One region of the Halomonas sp. IOP_14 genome, then DNA from elsewhere that is predicted to be linked to it. Evidence: predicted binding sites of a transcription regulator. Region 1 holds the regulator's gene; each other region holds the start of a gene.
What was found. Region 1 encodes PhoB, which activates phosphate uptake and scavenging genes when phosphate is short. Its sites were predicted from a motif close to TGTCATANNNNTGTCANA; they were not measured.

Region 1 (5,513 bases):
TGATGCGACTCTGCCTTGATGACTCGAGGGCGGTCGCCTTCGTCATACATCAAATCAGAGGGGCTAAATTTAGCCTGACCCGAGGTATGATGTGATTGAGCTTGAATAGGCTCATCGTCAACGGTCAAATCTTGATTTGCTTCGATGGACATATGGGCAAAGGCAAGCGGGCTTGCCAGCAAACCAAAAGAGAGACCTACGACGGCTGCTTTTTTAACAAAATCGTTAAACATACTATTTACTCCTGGTGACCGTTTGATACCGCTGAAGTGAAGTGAGAAGGGCTCTCTGGCCAGATCTCACTGCGGCTAGCTTCACTACCTCTAGAGAGCATATGTAATGCCAACTCTCTTATAAAAATAAAATAATTATATAAATCAATAATTTAAAATAAATACATTGTGCACAATTATACACCGCTAAAAACAAAAGCACGCTAATTACATGTGCACTAATGACACATGCGCAAAACTGTCTGTGCCTTTATGACACACTCAGCAAAATAAAAGGCTCGATGCCAACAAAGCGCTACGGCATCAATTCATAAAAAACAAGACATGGCATTGGATAGAGAGGCGCAAAGAAAGATCGGCGGAAAAGATAGGGGAGAAAGTAGCGGGGGGATAAGCGAGATAAAAAGTAGGCAGCAAAAATTAGGCCCCGCATTGCGGAGCCCGATATCAGAATTGGCTATAGGTAATAACTAACGCTAGCTTCCACTCCTTGTGCGGGGCTCCAACCTTGGAATTAACCCTGACTAGTGTTCTGATTGCCTACTGATTCATCCGTGAATCTTAAAAGCATTCTTGCTTTTGTAACATCCTGTTAATCGCTTATTCATTCTCTGAAAAAGCTTTTAATGATATCTAAAAGGTCATTGATAATTAGCTACCGCCATTTTCTTCTACAAGCTCATCCTTGTCATACTCAGCATCGTCTGAGTGACTGCTTGATTGCGGATCCATGTCGCTGGCACCATCACCTTCGTCATGGGTTAAATCGTCAGTCATGTCTGTTGTATCACTGCCAGTTGAACTACCGGTACCTTGGGAATCCATCGGTTGCTCGTCAGCGGTAATACCTTGGTTTTCGTCAATCGCCGAATTTTCATCGGTTTGTGCAAAAGCTAATGGGCTTGCCATCAGACCAAAAGATACACCTAAAATGCCAGCTTTCTTGAGAAAATCCTTGGACGTCATATCCTACCTCCGATCGCTGTTTAGTACCGCTTAATGAAGAAAGAAAGGCTTACTGAGAAGCCAGCAATTCCTGCGGTCATCTTCCTTCAATCTGTACTCTGCAGAAGGCATGCCAAAAAACTTAAGCATATAAATAAAAACAACAAAATCAGTCTCTTAATTAAAAATAAGTTATGCCAAAAAGGCATCGACTGAGTCACGACACAACGCTTTAAGCTGTGTAAAAATGGCACATGGGTAAAGCTTTACCAACCTTGCATGCCAATATTGCACATTGCTACAAATATTATGCGATGGGATGACTTGCTAAATTAAACAAGACGCGAGGGGGGGAAGGCGCAGCGAAACAACGCACCCTTGCCGGGAAGGGACTCAATTTGTAGTTGCGCATCGTGGCGCAACAGCACGTGCTTAACGATCGCCAAGCCTAAACCTGTGCCGCCAGTCGCAGTGCTGCGCCCCTTATCAACACGGTAAAAGCGTTCTGTTAGTCGGGGAATATGAACGGGATCAATCCCTTCACCGTTATCTTCCACATCGATATAGCCGCCACCAGTAGCACTAGCTTTCCAGCGCAGGGTGATTTGGCTGCCAGCAGGCGTGTAGCGAACCGCATTAAAGGCAAGGTTAGAGACGGCGCTGCGAATCTCCTGTTCACTGCCTAACAGTCGGGCATCGCTCTCAAGGGCGACGGTGATGGTATGACGTTGATGCGATAGGGCCAGCGCATCATCACAAACGCTTTGCAGTAAAGGCTCGAGTGACAGTGGATGATGATCTTGGCCGCCCTGGTCAATTTCCAAACGCGAGAGCAGCAATAAATCGTTGACCAGATTCTGCATCCGCTGGGTCTGTTCCTGCATTTGCTGAATACTACGTCCCAAGCGCGGCGGAAGCTGGTCGGAGATATCACTGTAGGTTTCCAAATAGCCGGAGAGAACGGTCAGCGGCGTACGTAACTCATGGGAAACGTTGGCGACAAAGTCGCGCCGCATCTGCTCAAGACGATGCAAGCGGGTGATATCGCGAGCCATCACTAAGCGTTCGTCGTCACCGTAGAGGGTAATTTGATACTGCAGGATTCGCCGTTCATCAATCGGTGAGGTGAGCGTTAACGGCTCACTGTAGTTACGCGAATTAAAATAGCTGATAAAGCCCGGGTCGCGCAGCAGGTTGGTAATGTGTTGACCACGATCATGGGCGGTTTGTAGCCCCAGCATGGCGGTGGCGGCGCTGTTCCACCACTCCAAATCACCGTGGCGATCAAGCATGACCACGCTATCACGCATTGCTTCAGACGACTCTTGAATACGTGCCAAAGTAGCCCGCAGACGGCTTTGGGTGATGCGCTGACTTTTTTGATAGCGGTATAAACGATCGAATAGCTCGCCCCACATCCCGCGAGCGGCAGGCGGTTCATCGTTAGGGTGGAGGGTGAGCCACAAATAGAGTTCGCGTAACTGTCGTAAGTGGTAAAACAAGCATCCCGCAAGCCCTGCTGCAAGCCCCAGCCCAGCCGAGCCCAACAGCCAGCCCAAGCAAGTGCCCAGCGTGGCCAGCCACGCTATTCGCCACAGCTCACGACTCCATAAACGCACATTTACACCCGTGCAGAGAAACGGTAACCGGTACCCCGAACCGTTTGGATCAGGTTTTGATGCACGTCGCCCAGCGCTTTACGCAAGCGGCGGATATGCACATCGACCGTGCGCTCTTCAACGTAAACATTGCCGCCCCACACTTGGTCAAGCAGCTGGCTACGTGTGTAAGCGCGCTCTTGGTGAGTCATAAAAAACTGCAGCAAACGGTACTCGGTGGGGCCCATTTCCAGCGCTTTGCCGTGGGCACTTACCCGGTGGCTCACCGGATCAAGCAGCAGGCCGTTAATCTCAATCGGGTCTTCAACGCCACGTGGCGTCGCACGGCGCAGCACCGCTTTTAGCCGTGCCACCAATTCCCGGGGTGAAAAAGGCTTGGTGATATAGTCATCGGCACCGGCTTCAAGCCCTTGAATTTTATTATCCTCTTCGCCTTTCGCGGTGAGCATAATAATCGGGATTTCAGCGGTGGTTTCTTCACGCTTTAGGCGTCTCGCCAGCTCAATACCGCTAGTGCCGGGCATCATCCAGTCCAGCAGCAGTAAATCGGGTTGGTGGTCGACCACCATGGCATGGGCATCCTGGGCGTTATCCGCTTCGAGCACGCGATAGTCAGCCATTTCCAGCGCTACCGCGATCATCTCGCGAATCGACGCCTCATCATCGACAATCAGAACGGTCTTGGCGGTCATACCAGAGCCTCACGGTGTTCAAAGAAACTAGTTCAAAGAAAAACAGTTCAAAGATAAACAGATCAATGACATGTCAGTGACGATAACACCATGACTTGATGACAATTACATGACAATCGCCTCGATCAGCCAGCCGCAGGCCACCAACTTAGCGCGATACCGGCAAAAATCAGCAGTCCCGACCAGTGATTATTGAGAAACGCCTGGAAGCAGGCATCCCGCTCCTGGTCGCGAATTAAGCGCTGCTGATGCAGAAAAGTCGCTGCCATTGCCGCTAGCCCTAACCAGAAGAAACCACCTAAACCAACCCACCAGCCTACCCAAGCCAGCAACCCCAGGGTGGCTAGCTGGAGTAAGCCGATAATCAAACGATCCGCATTTCCAAACAGCACGGCCGTCGATTTAATGCCAATTTTTAAATCGTCGTCGCGATCGACCATGGCGTACTGGGTATCGTAGGCCACTGTCCAGCACACATTAGCGCAGAATAGCAGCCATGCTTCCAGCGGCACGTGGCCGAGCACGGCGCCAAAAGCCATCGGAATTGCCCAGGAAAAAGCCGCGCCCAGCACCACCTGAGGAAAGTGGGTATAGCGCTTCATAAACGGATAAATAATCGCCAGCAGCACCCCGCCCAGCGAGAGCAGCACCGTAAACCAGTTGGTCAGTAATACCAGAATAAACGCAGCGGCCACCAGGGCGATAAACAGCAGTTGAGCTTCGGTTTCGCTGATACGGCCCGTCGCTAGCGGACGTTGTTTTGTGCGTTTCACATGCCCATCGAAGTGGCGATCCGCATAGTCATTGACCACGCAGCCCGCAGCGCGCATCACATAAACGCCGGCCACAAAAATCAGCAGCACATTTCGCCCTGGTACACCTTCCGCAGCCACCCATAATGCCCACAGCGTCGGCCACATCAAAAGCCATGTGCCTATCGGCCGATTCAAGCGCATCAGCTGTAAAAAATCTGCCACGCGAGCCCATCCCTTCGGCCGCAACAGTGAACGATCCATGCTTACCTCACGAAGAATAAGATGCAGGCGCTAGCCTAGCGCGAAGGCAGGCCAAGATCATCCGCCATCGCCGTCAAAAAATACTCTTGCACTAATAACGACAGACTGCCGTGCTTACAGCCGTGATAAAAAACAGAGCGCCTTCCCCAGGCACAGCCTTCCTGTATGCCGTTGACGCTAGCAAACTGGGGGGAATGCGTCGTTACTTCCAATGGCCCACGCACTAAACCCGGCTGGCGAAATAGCCAACTACCTAGCGAGCGCTCGCCCAGGCACTCTAGCCGTTGGCCCTTTACCTGTGAGAGCGGGGCGACCGAGCGCGCCACCACCCATGGCGTTCCATCTAAGCACAGCGCCACTTCCCGCAGCCAGGCGTAACGCTTGGCACCAATGCCCAGCGCCTGAGCCTCATCCTGGCGCGGCCAACCAACCCCCTGGCGCAACAGTCGTACTCGAAACGGCTTCTCGCCACCTGCGACCATTAAGTGGGCGGTTAACGAGTCGGTGGAGGCAACCCACTGCCACCAGGAAGCACTCATCGCCGGGCGCGCCGCATCAATCGGGCGCCAGCGGGAAAATAGAGGAGTTTGCCGAAAAGCAGCAGCCGTCACCGAGTTCTCCAGGGCAATTAACGGGTTGGCTAGTGTAACATGAGCACTGAAAGGCTTTTGTTTCAGCGACTTTTTTAACGACTCGGTTTAGCGCTTCTTTTTTCGCAACCTTATTTAGCAACTTTTTTGGTGTCTGCATGCCCGCCACCCAAACACAGAAAACCTCTTCGCACTCTGCGCTGGTGATTATTGGCACTGGAATGGCAGGGGTTGGCCTTGCCCGGGCGTTGCGCCGATTGGGCGACCAACGCTCAATCACGCTGGTGAGCGCCGACAGCGGCGATGATTACAGCAAGCCGTTGCTCTCCACCGGCTTCGCCAAGGGCCTGGTGCCCGAACAATTAGCCCAGCGCAGCGCTACTGACCTGGGCGAAGAGCTAAATGCCCAAATGGTTAT
Region 2 (5,513 bases), on a different contig from region 1:
CGACAACATTGGTAAGCTGGGCGGCCTGGGTGACAAGGTCACCGTGAAGCCTGGTTATGGTCGTAACTACTTGGTGCCTTACGGCTTAGCCGTACCGGCCACCAAAGACAACATCGAAGCGTTTGAAGCACAGCGTGCTGAGCTCGAAGCGCAAGCCGCTGAGCGTAAGGCAGAAGCCGAAGCGCGCGCTGAGCAGCTAAACGACATCGAACTGTCTTTGGTTTCCAAAGCAGGCGATGAAGGCAAGCTGTTTGGTTCTATTGGTCCGCGTGACCTGGCCGACGCGATTTCCTCTGCTGGCATCGATATTGCCAAAAGCGAAGTCCGCATGCCAAATGGCCCAATTCGTCAAACTGGCGAATACGACATCACTCTTCACTTGCACGCTGAAGTGGATGCCGTTGTACGCGTAGTGGTAGTTGCAGAGTAATTGAGCGAGTAGTTAAGTTAGTAACGACGTAAAGTCGTTACTAACGGCAGCTAATACAGCTGCCTCAAAAGGCGCGGGGTTTCTCCCGCGCCTTTTGTTTTTCCGGGTATCCGCTAGTTCTGGATATTCGCTATTTTTTGGGCGTTGCCAAAACTATCCAGCCCATCCCCCGCTGGGTATTTTAAGACAACGCCTTGATCATGTTGGTAGTCGCACCGCATGCGGCTAAGATAAGCATCTTCACCGGCTACGCAGTAGTGTTTAAAGGAGCTCGCTATGCAGGACCAGCCTTCTGCTGATACAGAAACGGCAGCGCTAAAACTGCCGCCGCATTCATTAGAGGCGGAGCAGTCGGTACTAGGCGGGCTCATGCTAGACAACCAGGCCTGGGATAACGTTTCAGAGCGGTTGGTCGCTGATGACTTCTACCGCTATGAGCACCGTTTGGTGTTCAACGTGATGATTCATCTGGCTGAAGCCGGTCAGCCGCTGGATGTGGTGACGCTTTCTGAAGCGCTGGAAGCGCGTGATCACTTGGATACCGTAGGCGGCCTGGCGTTTTTGGCAGAGCTTGCTCGTAACACGCCCTCTGCCAGTAATATTCGCGCCTATGCTGATATCGTGCGTGAGCGGGCAACGCTGCGCAAGCTGATCCGTGCGGCTAATCAAATTGCCGATAGTGCCTTTACTCCCCAGGGGCGCCCGGCTGATGAATTGCTTAACGAAGCCGAGCGGTTAGTGTTCCAGATTGCCGAGGAGCGCCCCAAAACGGGCGGCCCCATTGGCATGAGCGATCTATTGACCAAGGCGGTGGATCGTATTGATGAGCTGTTTAATCTGAAAGGTGAAATGACCGGGCTTTCCACTGGTTTTCGTGATCTGGATGAAATGACCACCGGGTTGCAGCCATCCGATATGGTGGTCATCGCCGGTCGACCCTCGATGGGTAAAACGACCTTCGCTATGAACCTGGTTGAACATGCGGTGATTTCCAGCGACAAGCCAGTCATGGTGTTCTCCATGGAGATGCCCGCAGAGTCGCTCATGCTGAGGATGCTGTCTTCCCTGGGCCGAATCGATCAAACCCGTGTGCGTACCGGGCAACTGGAGGACGAGGATTGGCCGCGTTTAACCTCAGCGGTTAATCTGCTCAAAGATAAACAGCTGTTTATCGACGACACCGCGGCCTTGTCGCCTAACGAAATGCGCTCAAGGTTGCGCCGTGTGGTGCGTGAACATGGCAATATCGCACTGGTCATGATCGATTATCTTCAGTTGATGCAGATCCCTGGCTTTAGCGAAAACCGCACCGGTGAGATTTCCGAGATTTCGCGCTCCTTGAAGGGGTTGGCGAAAGAGTTTAACTGCCCTGTGGTAGCTCTTTCTCAGTTGAACCGCTCCTTGGAGCAGCGCCCCAACAAACGCCCGGTTATGTCGGATCTGAGGGAATCTGGTGCGATCGAGCAGGATGCCGACGTCATTGCCTTCGTTTATCGCGATGAGGTCTATAATCCAGATAATCCCGACAATCAGGGGATTGCTGAGTTAATTATCGGTAAGCAGCGTAATGGTCCTATTGGCACGGTGCATATGGCCTTTATCGGCAAATATACCCGCTTTGAGGATTTGGCCCCGGATAGTTACGGCCAAGCGTTCGGCGACTAAGTTAATGATGACTGGTTTGTGATGACAGGCTAGTGATAAGTAGCTTGAGGATGGGGGGCGAGTTCGTATAATGCCTCACCCACGATATGTAAAAACGGGAGCAGCAAATGGCAGGTGGATTTCGGCGCGGTAACCGGCAGCGTCTTCCTAAGTTAGAAGGTCGCGGTGAGCTAGAGGCGATAGAGCGCGAAGGCCCTTTTAAAGAGTGGCTAGGTATGCCGGATCTTTATCGCTACCATTTAGTGGTCGCAGGCGAGAAGTATAGTTACCAGACTGAAGATGGTGAGCTGCCTGTGACGGTGGGAGATAAGGTCGTGTTCCGCTACAAAGAGACTAAAGGCGGCAACTGGATTGACCGCAATTCGCTTGGCAAAGCGATCGACCCCTCTGAATATCAATGATCGATTGATATCTTGACCTGCCGGTCAGGAACTCTCTTGCGATATTGACCTCCTAGCTATTAATGTCTAGTTATTGCTTATTGTCATTACATTGCAATGACAGGGCAATAGAAGTGTCATGGGGCGCAGTCATGCTGTGCCCTGATGACATAACGTATGAAATAGCCAAATAATAGGAGGGAACCATGGAACTTAAGGATCTTAAGCAATTTGTCGCCAATCACGACAATTTTGAAATTCGCGTGATTACCCATTCGGGCAGCCGTTTTTATCAGATTGAGCTGGAAGACGTTGAAGGCGAGCGCCATATGCTGACGCAGCGTACCAAGCCGATGCTGTTTCGCTCGCTGGATGATGCCTATATGGATCTCAAGCGCGCCGGGATTCATCGCGCTTACCTAGTACAGCATGTGCCCCACGATGAAGTGATAGGCCGCGACGCGCACTATAGTGAGCCGCTCACATCGCGTATGCCGCTTGTTTTTTAACGCTGCTCTCACCCATCAACGTTTAGCCTGACGCTTTTCCCACCACTGCCCAAGCCGAATTCGGCGACGGGCAAAAAATCGGTAACCGGCATTCATTATGCCGTGTACTCCCGGTAAGCACGAAAACCTCACCAGCCGCCGATAGCCCAACACTGCATAGAGGGCACGGCTGGCATCCATGCCGATGTACCATCTCCCTTGACTATCACGCAGGTGCAACTGGCCCATCATGGCGTTAAATTCTTGCCCATACGCCTGAGCGTTAAAATCACGGGCCTGGATATCTACCAGCGCGATGTGTTCCCGATGGCGATGCTTTTCCAGCCACGCGACTTCCTGTTGGCAAAAGGGGCAGTGACCATCGTGAAATAGCATAACTGGCGGTGCAGCATGTAGTGGCGTGTAGCGGCTCATGGTGACTCCTGGTTGGTATTGGCCGAATAACCTGCTGTGTGGTAGGGCTGCCCGTAGTCAGGCGATGTTTCCAATTGATCCAAAAAGTGCTCAGCCTTTTGGCGGATAGCCTCGCGCTTCTCATCGGCCATGCGGTTGAGGGAGCCGTAAATCAGCTTCATACGAGGGTTCTTACTCAGGCGCTCAGCGTTGGTTTCGAGAAAGTGCCAGTAAAGGCTGTTGAAAGGGCAGGCTTTTGGCCCCGTGACCTGCTTGGGTGAGTAACGGCAGTGCTGACAATGGTCGGACATTTTGTCGATATACTTGCCCGACGCACAGTAGGGCTTCGAGCCCATTAAGCCGCCGTCGGCATGGAGCACCATCCCCAGCGTATTAGGCAACTCTACCCACTCACTGGCATCGGCATAAACCGCCAAGTACCAGTCGCATAGCGCCTCAGGTTTAACTCCGCATAGTAAGGCGAAATTGCCTGTCACCATCAGTCGTTGAATATGGTGGGCGTAGCTATTGTCGATGGTCATCTGAATAGCGCGCTGTAGGCAGCGCATATCGGTATCCGCGTCCCAGTAAAACGCGGGCAGATCGCGCTCAAAACCTAATTGATTAGCGCTTTTGTAGCTAGGCATCTGTGTCCAGTAGAGCCCTCGCACGTACTCGCGCCAGCCAAGTATCTGGCGGATAAACCCTTCGACGGCGTTGATCGGCACATCTCCGTCATAGTAGCGCTGCTCGGCGGCTTCGCAGACTTCATGGGGCGACAGCAGGCCGATGTTCATCGCAGCTGAGAGGCGCGAGTGATACAAATAAGGTGCAGAGTCACTGATTGCATCTTGATAGCGGCCAAAATCAGCCAATCCATGGTCTATAAAATGGTGTAAATCCACCAGCGCTTGTCGACGAGTGACTGGCAGGTTGAAATTATCCAGAGACCCCATATGGTCGCCAAAATGGCGCTTGGCATCGTTTAGCGCTTCTTGGGTGATCGCATCCTGGCGATGTTGAGGTAGCTCAGGGAAATCCAGTGCGGCTTTGATAGGCTGGCGATTGTCGTGGTCAAAATTCCATTTGCCGCCAACGGGTTCGTCGCCCTCCATCAAGTACCCGGTGCGCTTGCGCTGTTCCCGGTAAAAGTACTCAAGGCGTAGCTGTTTGCGGCCGCTTGCCCATTGGCTAAAGTCATCGGGTGTAGTGAAAAAGCGCTCGTCCTCAAGAAGTCGCCACGGAATCGTTGCGTTTTCGCGCTGCTGCATCGTCTCCCAAAGCCGCCATTCGCCAGGTCGGGCAACGCGTATCTCATCGCAGCCATACTGTTGTGCGATGCGTTCAGCTTCTTCAATAAGGGAGTGGCAGTTATCTGCATTATCCAGCGCGCTGTAGTGCACTTGAAAGCCTTTTTCGCGCAGTGCCTGGGCAAAGTGACGCATGGCAGCCAAAAAGAGGCCAATTTTATGGATATGATGGGGAACATAGCGCGCTTCCTCGGCAACTTCGCACAGGGCAACCACGGCATTGGCGGGCGCGTCTTGCAGCGTTGTGAGTGAAAACGAGAGCTGGTCGCCGAGCACTAAAAGCAAAGGCTTGGACATAAGTTGGCCTGTAGTTATACAAATAATGCCGATAGTATAACTTTATGCCGCCACTTTGCCGAAAAGTGATAAGATTTAATTAATTGATAGATGTACTGAGCACCATCGTTATTTTTCAGGAGCATGAGTAATGACCGAGAATGTCGTCAAGGATCAGCCGGGCGAGGGCCGCTTGGCCCATGCACCCAGCGAGCATCCGCCGGTAGCGCGCGCCAAGGTGGGTGTTGTGCTGGCAAACCTGGGAACCCCGGATGCCACCGACTACTGGTCAATGCGTCGTTACCTTAATGAGTTTCTTTCTGATAAGCGTGTGGTCGACTATGCCGGTTGGAAATGGCAGCCGTTGCTACAGCTGATTATTTTGACCAAGCGTCCGTTCTCATCGGGCAAGGCCTACCGGGGAATCTGGAATAACGAGAAAAACGAAAGCCCGCTGCTAACAACGACGCGCGCCCAGACCGAGAAGATGACCGCACGGTTAAAGGCGCTTTATGGTGACGATGTCGAGGTCGATTTCTGCATGCGCTAC
Region 3 (5,513 bases), on a different contig from region 1:
AAAAATGCGTTGCCGCAGAGGATACCCCGCGTATCAACATTGATGGTATGCGTGCTCAAACCTTCGAGTATCCTCACGGGATGCCTGGCGCGCTGGCGTGTAAGGCGGCTGAAATGCAGGCAGGTCAACAAGGGCACTGGCGTATGTTTGATCGTGTTCAGTACGCGCACCTGACGGAGAGCCGCAATATCGGTGATAGCCAGGTGCTGCGATCACTGGCTGAAGAAATCGGGCTCGACATGGTTCGTTATGATCTAGACGTGCTCTCGGAAACAACTCAGCAGGCGGTGGAAAAGGATCACCACCTCGCGTCCAAGTTGGGAGTTCAGTCGGTGCCGACATTGATTGTTGAAGACAGATGGCTGATTAATGGTGCGCAACCGATAGAAAGCCTGCGTCTCCAGTTACAGGAAGTCCGCCAGCATATTGGCTGAATTTGTCGAGAGATTGCTGACGTTTTAACGTGAGGCTAGGGTCATAATTGAGCGCCCCGGCCCCACGCTTGCTCACATTACTGGGCGTTCAGGAAGTCCTCTACATCGAGCAGTATTAGCTCATTATCATCGGCGCGGCCTTGCTGGCGGCCAATCGAGAAAGGGTAGTTGTTGTCATTGGCGACCACGATAGTGCTCTCATCGACACGATCCACGTTCTCAATGGTCACAAAGGGAAAGTTAAAGGTGCCGTTGATCGTGCCACGGGGGGCGATGCCGTCTGGATCCTGGATGTTCATCAGGTCGATATAGGCGATTTTTTCAAGCACACCCTGCTCATTTGTGCGGTTGAGATCGACGAGATAGATGCGTTTGAACTCGGCAGGGTTGTCTGCCCACTCTTCTCGCGGGTCGCCCTGGCGGCTATCACGCTCGATGATCAAGCCGCGAGTTCCGCCAATGAGGTTGAAATCGCCGATGGCGTGATCCGCTGATTCCAAGGGGTAGTAGCGGGTTGTGTCGCCCCATTCGCCGGTTTTAGTGTTGAGCTCGAACATTCTTAATACGGGGGTGCCATCAATCGTTTCCGGGGCGTTGGCGTTGCTATCCCAGATGGGCTTTTCCAGTAAGGGGTAGAGGGTTGTTTGGTCTTCGGAGAGCGCCATGCCCTCATAACCACCGGAGCGAAACACTCTCACATCATCAGCGAGAGGCGCGCCAGGGTTCGGGGTGAGGGCAAAGGCATTGTCGGGGGAGCGCATCAGCGTCCCACCAGGATTGGTGGCCAGCACTTGCAGAACTTCGCCCTGATTATCCACCTGGATAATCCACGGGCCAAACTCATCGCCAATCCAGTAGCTATCGCCCACCGGCTGTATCGATTCAATATCGAAATCAGCCCCGGTTAAAAAACGACCAGGAGTGGCTTCATTCATAATCGGGAAGGGCACTTTGCGGTTTGGATCCGAGAGTTGAACGGTTTCCTCGATGATGACACGCCCAGTGTCCCAGTCGGTCTTTATGATGTTAAACATCAGAATGACGTCGGAGGAGTTCGCCTTGGAGCCAAAGCCGTTATCGGTCAACACCAGGAAACGGTCATTGCCAAGTGAGCGAATACCTGAAAAACCCTGCAGGGGCTGGCTGGGGAAGGGTAGCGCTAAGCCGGTGGCTTGCATGTTCGTATACAACTGCTCAACGCGGCCCTCTTGGCCAGTAAAACGGCCTGAGACGTTATAGTGCTCAGCGGCACCGGAAGGAGCTGCCACAAAGGTGCTGCCGGGTAGCTGGGCATGGCCGGACAATGTGGCGGGAAAACTCTGCTGGGCGTGTGCCGCACTGGTAAACGCAAAGGCGAGTAGAGCAGTCGCTAGTAACGGCTTTGTCATCACTATTTCACCATTTCGGAGGAAAAATTAGGGCAGGTGCAGCTTTTGCTAATTTTCATCCGTAATAGTGATAGTTGAATGACAAAGTGCAGACGTTTTAATGGCAGCAGGGTTTCACGTCGAGTCTGGCCCTGAGTCGTAAAATACGTCTTGCTCAACAGGCGTAAATATTAATAAATGGTGTGGCTTTCAAATACATTATTCAAAGAGGAAATGGCAATGGGATCATCGGTCAAAAAGGTACTGGTCTTTGCAGGCAGTGCCCGAGAAGCGTCACTGAACAAGCAGCTAGCCAAGCTGGCCGCCAAGCGTATTGAGGCGCTTGGCGGGGAAGCAACCTTTATCGATTTAAAAGATTATCCCTGCCCACTGTTTGATGAAGATATTGAAGCCCGGGGCGTGCCGGAGAATGTGCTCAAGCTGCGTGAGATTCTGGCGGATCACCAAGCAGTGATGATCGCTTCGCCAGAGTACAACGGCTTTATCACGCCGCTGCTGAAAAACACACTGGACTGGCTGTCACGACCTTATCAGGATACGCCGGGGCTCAAGTTATTTGCCGGTAAGTGGGCAGCGCTGGTGGCGGCTTCCCCTGGTGGGCTAGGTGGCATCCGTGCGCTACCGCTTGGTCAGCAACTGTTAGCCAATCTGGGGTTGGTCGTGCTGCCACAGCCATTGTCGCTGGCGAAAGCGGGCAGCGCTTTCAATGATAGTGGCGCGTTACACGATGAAACCACGGGGCAGAAGCTGGATGCGCTGTGTCAGCGCCTAGTGGACTCACTGGCCGCCACGCACTAACCGCCCAGTGGCTTTCGGGGGCTTACGCCCCCTTTAGCATCCGATCCAGCTGGCGGTAGCCAATGGCCTCAATTAGATGTGGCTGGGTGGGCTTGGGTTCGCCCTGAAGGTCGGCAAGGGTCAGGGCTACGCGCAGTACGCGGTGATAGGCGCGGGCGGAGAGCTTGAGCTTTTCCAGCACGCCCGCGAGCCAGGCGCGCTCTTCATCGTTAAGCGCGCAGGCGGCTTCCAGGGCTTTGCCGCTTAGCTGGCTATTCAGCGCGCCACGGGCCATTTGGCGTTCTCGGGCGGCCATCACCCGCTCGCGCACGGCTTCTGACGACTCGCCTTGGGTTTGTGCGGTGAGCTGCTCTGGCGGCAGCGCGGGCACTTCCACTTGCAGATCGATACGGTCTAGCAATGGCCCGGAAAGCCGTGCTTGATAACGCTGGATTTGGCTGGCGGTACACTGACAGCGCTGGCGTGGGTCACCCAAGTGGCCGCAGGGGCAGGGATTCATTGCGGCTACTAACTGAAATTGAGCAGGGTAGCGACGTTCATGACTGGCGCGGGCGAGATGAATCTCGCCGGTTTCCAGCGGTTGCCGAAGTACCTCTAGCACATGGCGGGAAAACTCCGGCAGCTCATCCAAGAACAGCACGCCGTGGTGGGCCAGCGAAATCTCACCGGGTTTGGGTTTTGAGCCGCTGTCATTTTCAGCAATTGATGCGACCCTCAGGGCGTAATATCGGGCTATTATGGTAGTCTGTACAGGATTGAGTGCGACAGAATTAATAGCAATTGATGCGACAGGCCTTGTTTTATTCAACATTTGGTGCGACTACCCATGCCACTGCCTACATCCGTTCGTAAAATCGGCCCTACCCGACGAAGTGTGTCTGGCTACTATGCCTTTCGCGGGGAGGAGTCTATTGCGTTCGAGTCGACGCTCGAACGTGATTTCCTCATCAAGGCTGACTTTGATGTGAGCGTCCTTGGTGTGATTTCCCAGCCGTGCGAGATCCCGTTTCATCATCCCGTGACCGGTAGGCGCTACACCTACACACCTGACTATTTGGTTTATTACCGTCTCGGTAACCGTCATTACAGGGATTACCCAAAACCTCTCCTGGTGGAGGTCAAACCACGGGAAAAGTGGCAAGCACATTGGCGTGAATGGTCGCCTAAATGGAAGGCGGCGATGCGGCATGCCAACAACGAGGGCTGGGCGTTTCGCATTCATGATGAAAGCCGCATTCGTGATAAGACCTTGGACAACATTACCTTCCTAGCGCGCTATAAGCGGATGGTGTTTCCCTCTGTCGAAAGCCAGGCAGTCCTCAACACGGTGAGGGAAATGGGGGTGGCGACCTTGGATTACCTGCTTTCTCGGTACTTTATGGGCGATATTTACCGGGCAGAGGGGATTGCGCATTTATGGCATCTACTGGCGACTCGGCAGTTAGATTGCGATATGGCCCAATCCTTCAGTCCTCTATCAGAGGTATGGGTACCCGATTATGAATAACCATCGTGGCAGCGCAACTGAACCCAATAACGGCGTCGCCCAAACACGCCAACACTTGCAGATTATGGTGGGTGAGCAGGTTCAGAAAGATGGCACCGTTTACCGAATTTCCCAGGTGCTCGATTTTGAGACAGTCATTGGCATTGCCGTTGAGTCCGGGCGTAGTTGCCCGCTTCGCATCAAAGAACTAGCGCCTCTCAATAGCGGGTCCGTATCCCCTGAGCAGGATATGTCCGAGATTGGGGATGCCGATTGGCGGGAGGCCGAGCATCGCTTTTCCATCATTAAGCCCTTGGTGGATCGCCATACGGTGGGGCGGGATGCAGCGGAGGAGCGTGCGAAACAAACGGGGGTTGATACGGCTACGATCTACCGTTGGTTGAAGCGGTATAAAGCGACGGGCTCGGTGCTTGCATTGATTCCTCAAAAGCCAGGGTGGAAGAAAGGAAAGTTGCGTATCCCCGCGCATGCCGAGGCGGTGATTCAGGAAGTCATCAAAGAGGTGTATTTGACGCTGCAGCGTCCGTCCGCACAAAAAGCGGTACAGGAAGTCATGCGGCGCTGCCATGAACGGCGCATCGACCCGCCGAGCCCTGGTACCGTTCGTGCTCGTCTGCGTGATATCCCAGAGCGTGACCGGTTGCGTGGCCATGGTTTTAGAGACAAAGCCATTAACAAGTTCCAGCCGGCTGCCGGAAAATTTCCCAATGCGGACTATCCGTTAGCCGTTATGCAGATTGACCACACACCTGCCGATATTATTTTGGTCGATGACGTGTATCGCAAGCCGATTGGTCGCCCATGGATTACGTTGGCCATGGACGTGTTTACTCGCATGGTCACGGGGTATTACTTGTCGTTTGACCCGCCCTCTGAAACATCTGTCGGCATGTGTGTGGCGCACTCCATGCTTCCTAAAGATGAGTGGTTGCTACTGCATAATGTGGAGGCTGAGTGGCCGGTATGGGGCACACCCGCCACGATTCATGTCGATAACGGCCCAGATTTTCGCTCTGAGACGTTTCGGCGCTCATGCCTAGCCTATGGGATCAACCTTGAGTTTCGGCCTGTTAAGCAGCCTCGTTATGGTGGCCACATTGAGCGGGTACTGGGCTCTCTTCTAAAGGAAATCCATAACCTGCCTGGGACGACCTTCTCCTCCATTAAAGAGAAAGAGGGATACGATCCAGAGAAGCACGCGGCCATGACGAAAAGCGAGTTTGAAGAGTGGCTGGTGACGTTGATTTGCAAGGTTTACCACCAGCGCCTTCATTCTGGGATTGGTATGTCGCCGATGAAGAAGTGGGAAATTGGTGTGTTTGGCAATGCGGATGTGCAGGGAGTGGGATTAGCGCCGAGGCCTGCTGACAGGCTCTCTGTATTGCT

Region 2: K7H09_RS01295 (DUF6482 family protein) is a predicted target of PhoB. The motif match lies at 2,581-2,598, and genes of this name have one in related genera.
Region 3: K7H09_RS17100 (esterase-like activity of phytase family protein) is a predicted target of PhoB. The motif match lies at 1,889-1,906, and genes of this name have one in related genera.

Annotation. Positions count from the first base shown of each region.
Region 1 is NZ_JAINWD010000007.1:89,953-95,465, forward strand. Features, by position in the region: gene K7H09_RS07485 (hypothetical protein) at 1-233, opposite strand, end outside; gene K7H09_RS07490 (hypothetical protein) at 885-1,199, opposite strand; gene phoR (phosphate regulon sensor histidine kinase PhoR) at 1,511-2,797, opposite strand; gene phoB (phosphate regulon transcriptional regulator PhoB) at 2,800-3,489, opposite strand; gene ubiA (4-hydroxybenzoate octaprenyltransferase) at 3,615-4,505, opposite strand; gene K7H09_RS07510 (chorismate--pyruvate lyase family protein) at 4,541-5,116, opposite strand; gene K7H09_RS07515 (NAD(P)/FAD-dependent oxidoreductase) at 5,254-5,513, shown strand, end outside.
Region 2 is NZ_JAINWD010000001.1:267,557-273,069, forward strand. Features, by position in the region: gene rplI (50S ribosomal protein L9) at 1-430, shown strand, start outside; gene dnaB (replicative DNA helicase) at 707-2,095, shown strand; gene K7H09_RS01290 (hypothetical protein) at 2,203-2,496, shown strand; gene K7H09_RS01295 (DUF6482 family protein) at 2,682-2,984, shown strand; gene K7H09_RS01300 (thiol-disulfide oxidoreductase DCC family protein) at 3,000-3,398, opposite strand; gene K7H09_RS01305 (cryptochrome/photolyase family protein) at 3,395-4,984, opposite strand; gene hemH (ferrochelatase) at 5,115-5,513, shown strand, end outside.
Region 3 is NZ_JAINWD010000029.1:23,903-29,415, forward strand. Features, by position in the region: gene K7H09_RS17095 (DsbA family oxidoreductase) at 1-434, shown strand, start outside; gene K7H09_RS17100 (esterase-like activity of phytase family protein) at 512-1,822, opposite strand; gene K7H09_RS17105 (NADPH-dependent FMN reductase) at 2,042-2,620, shown strand; partial or broken gene K7H09_RS17110 (ATP-binding protein) at 2,643-3,305, opposite strand; gene K7H09_RS17115 (TnsA endonuclease N-terminal domain-containing protein) at 3,447-4,127, shown strand; gene K7H09_RS17120 (Mu transposase C-terminal domain-containing protein) at 4,120-5,513, shown strand, end outside.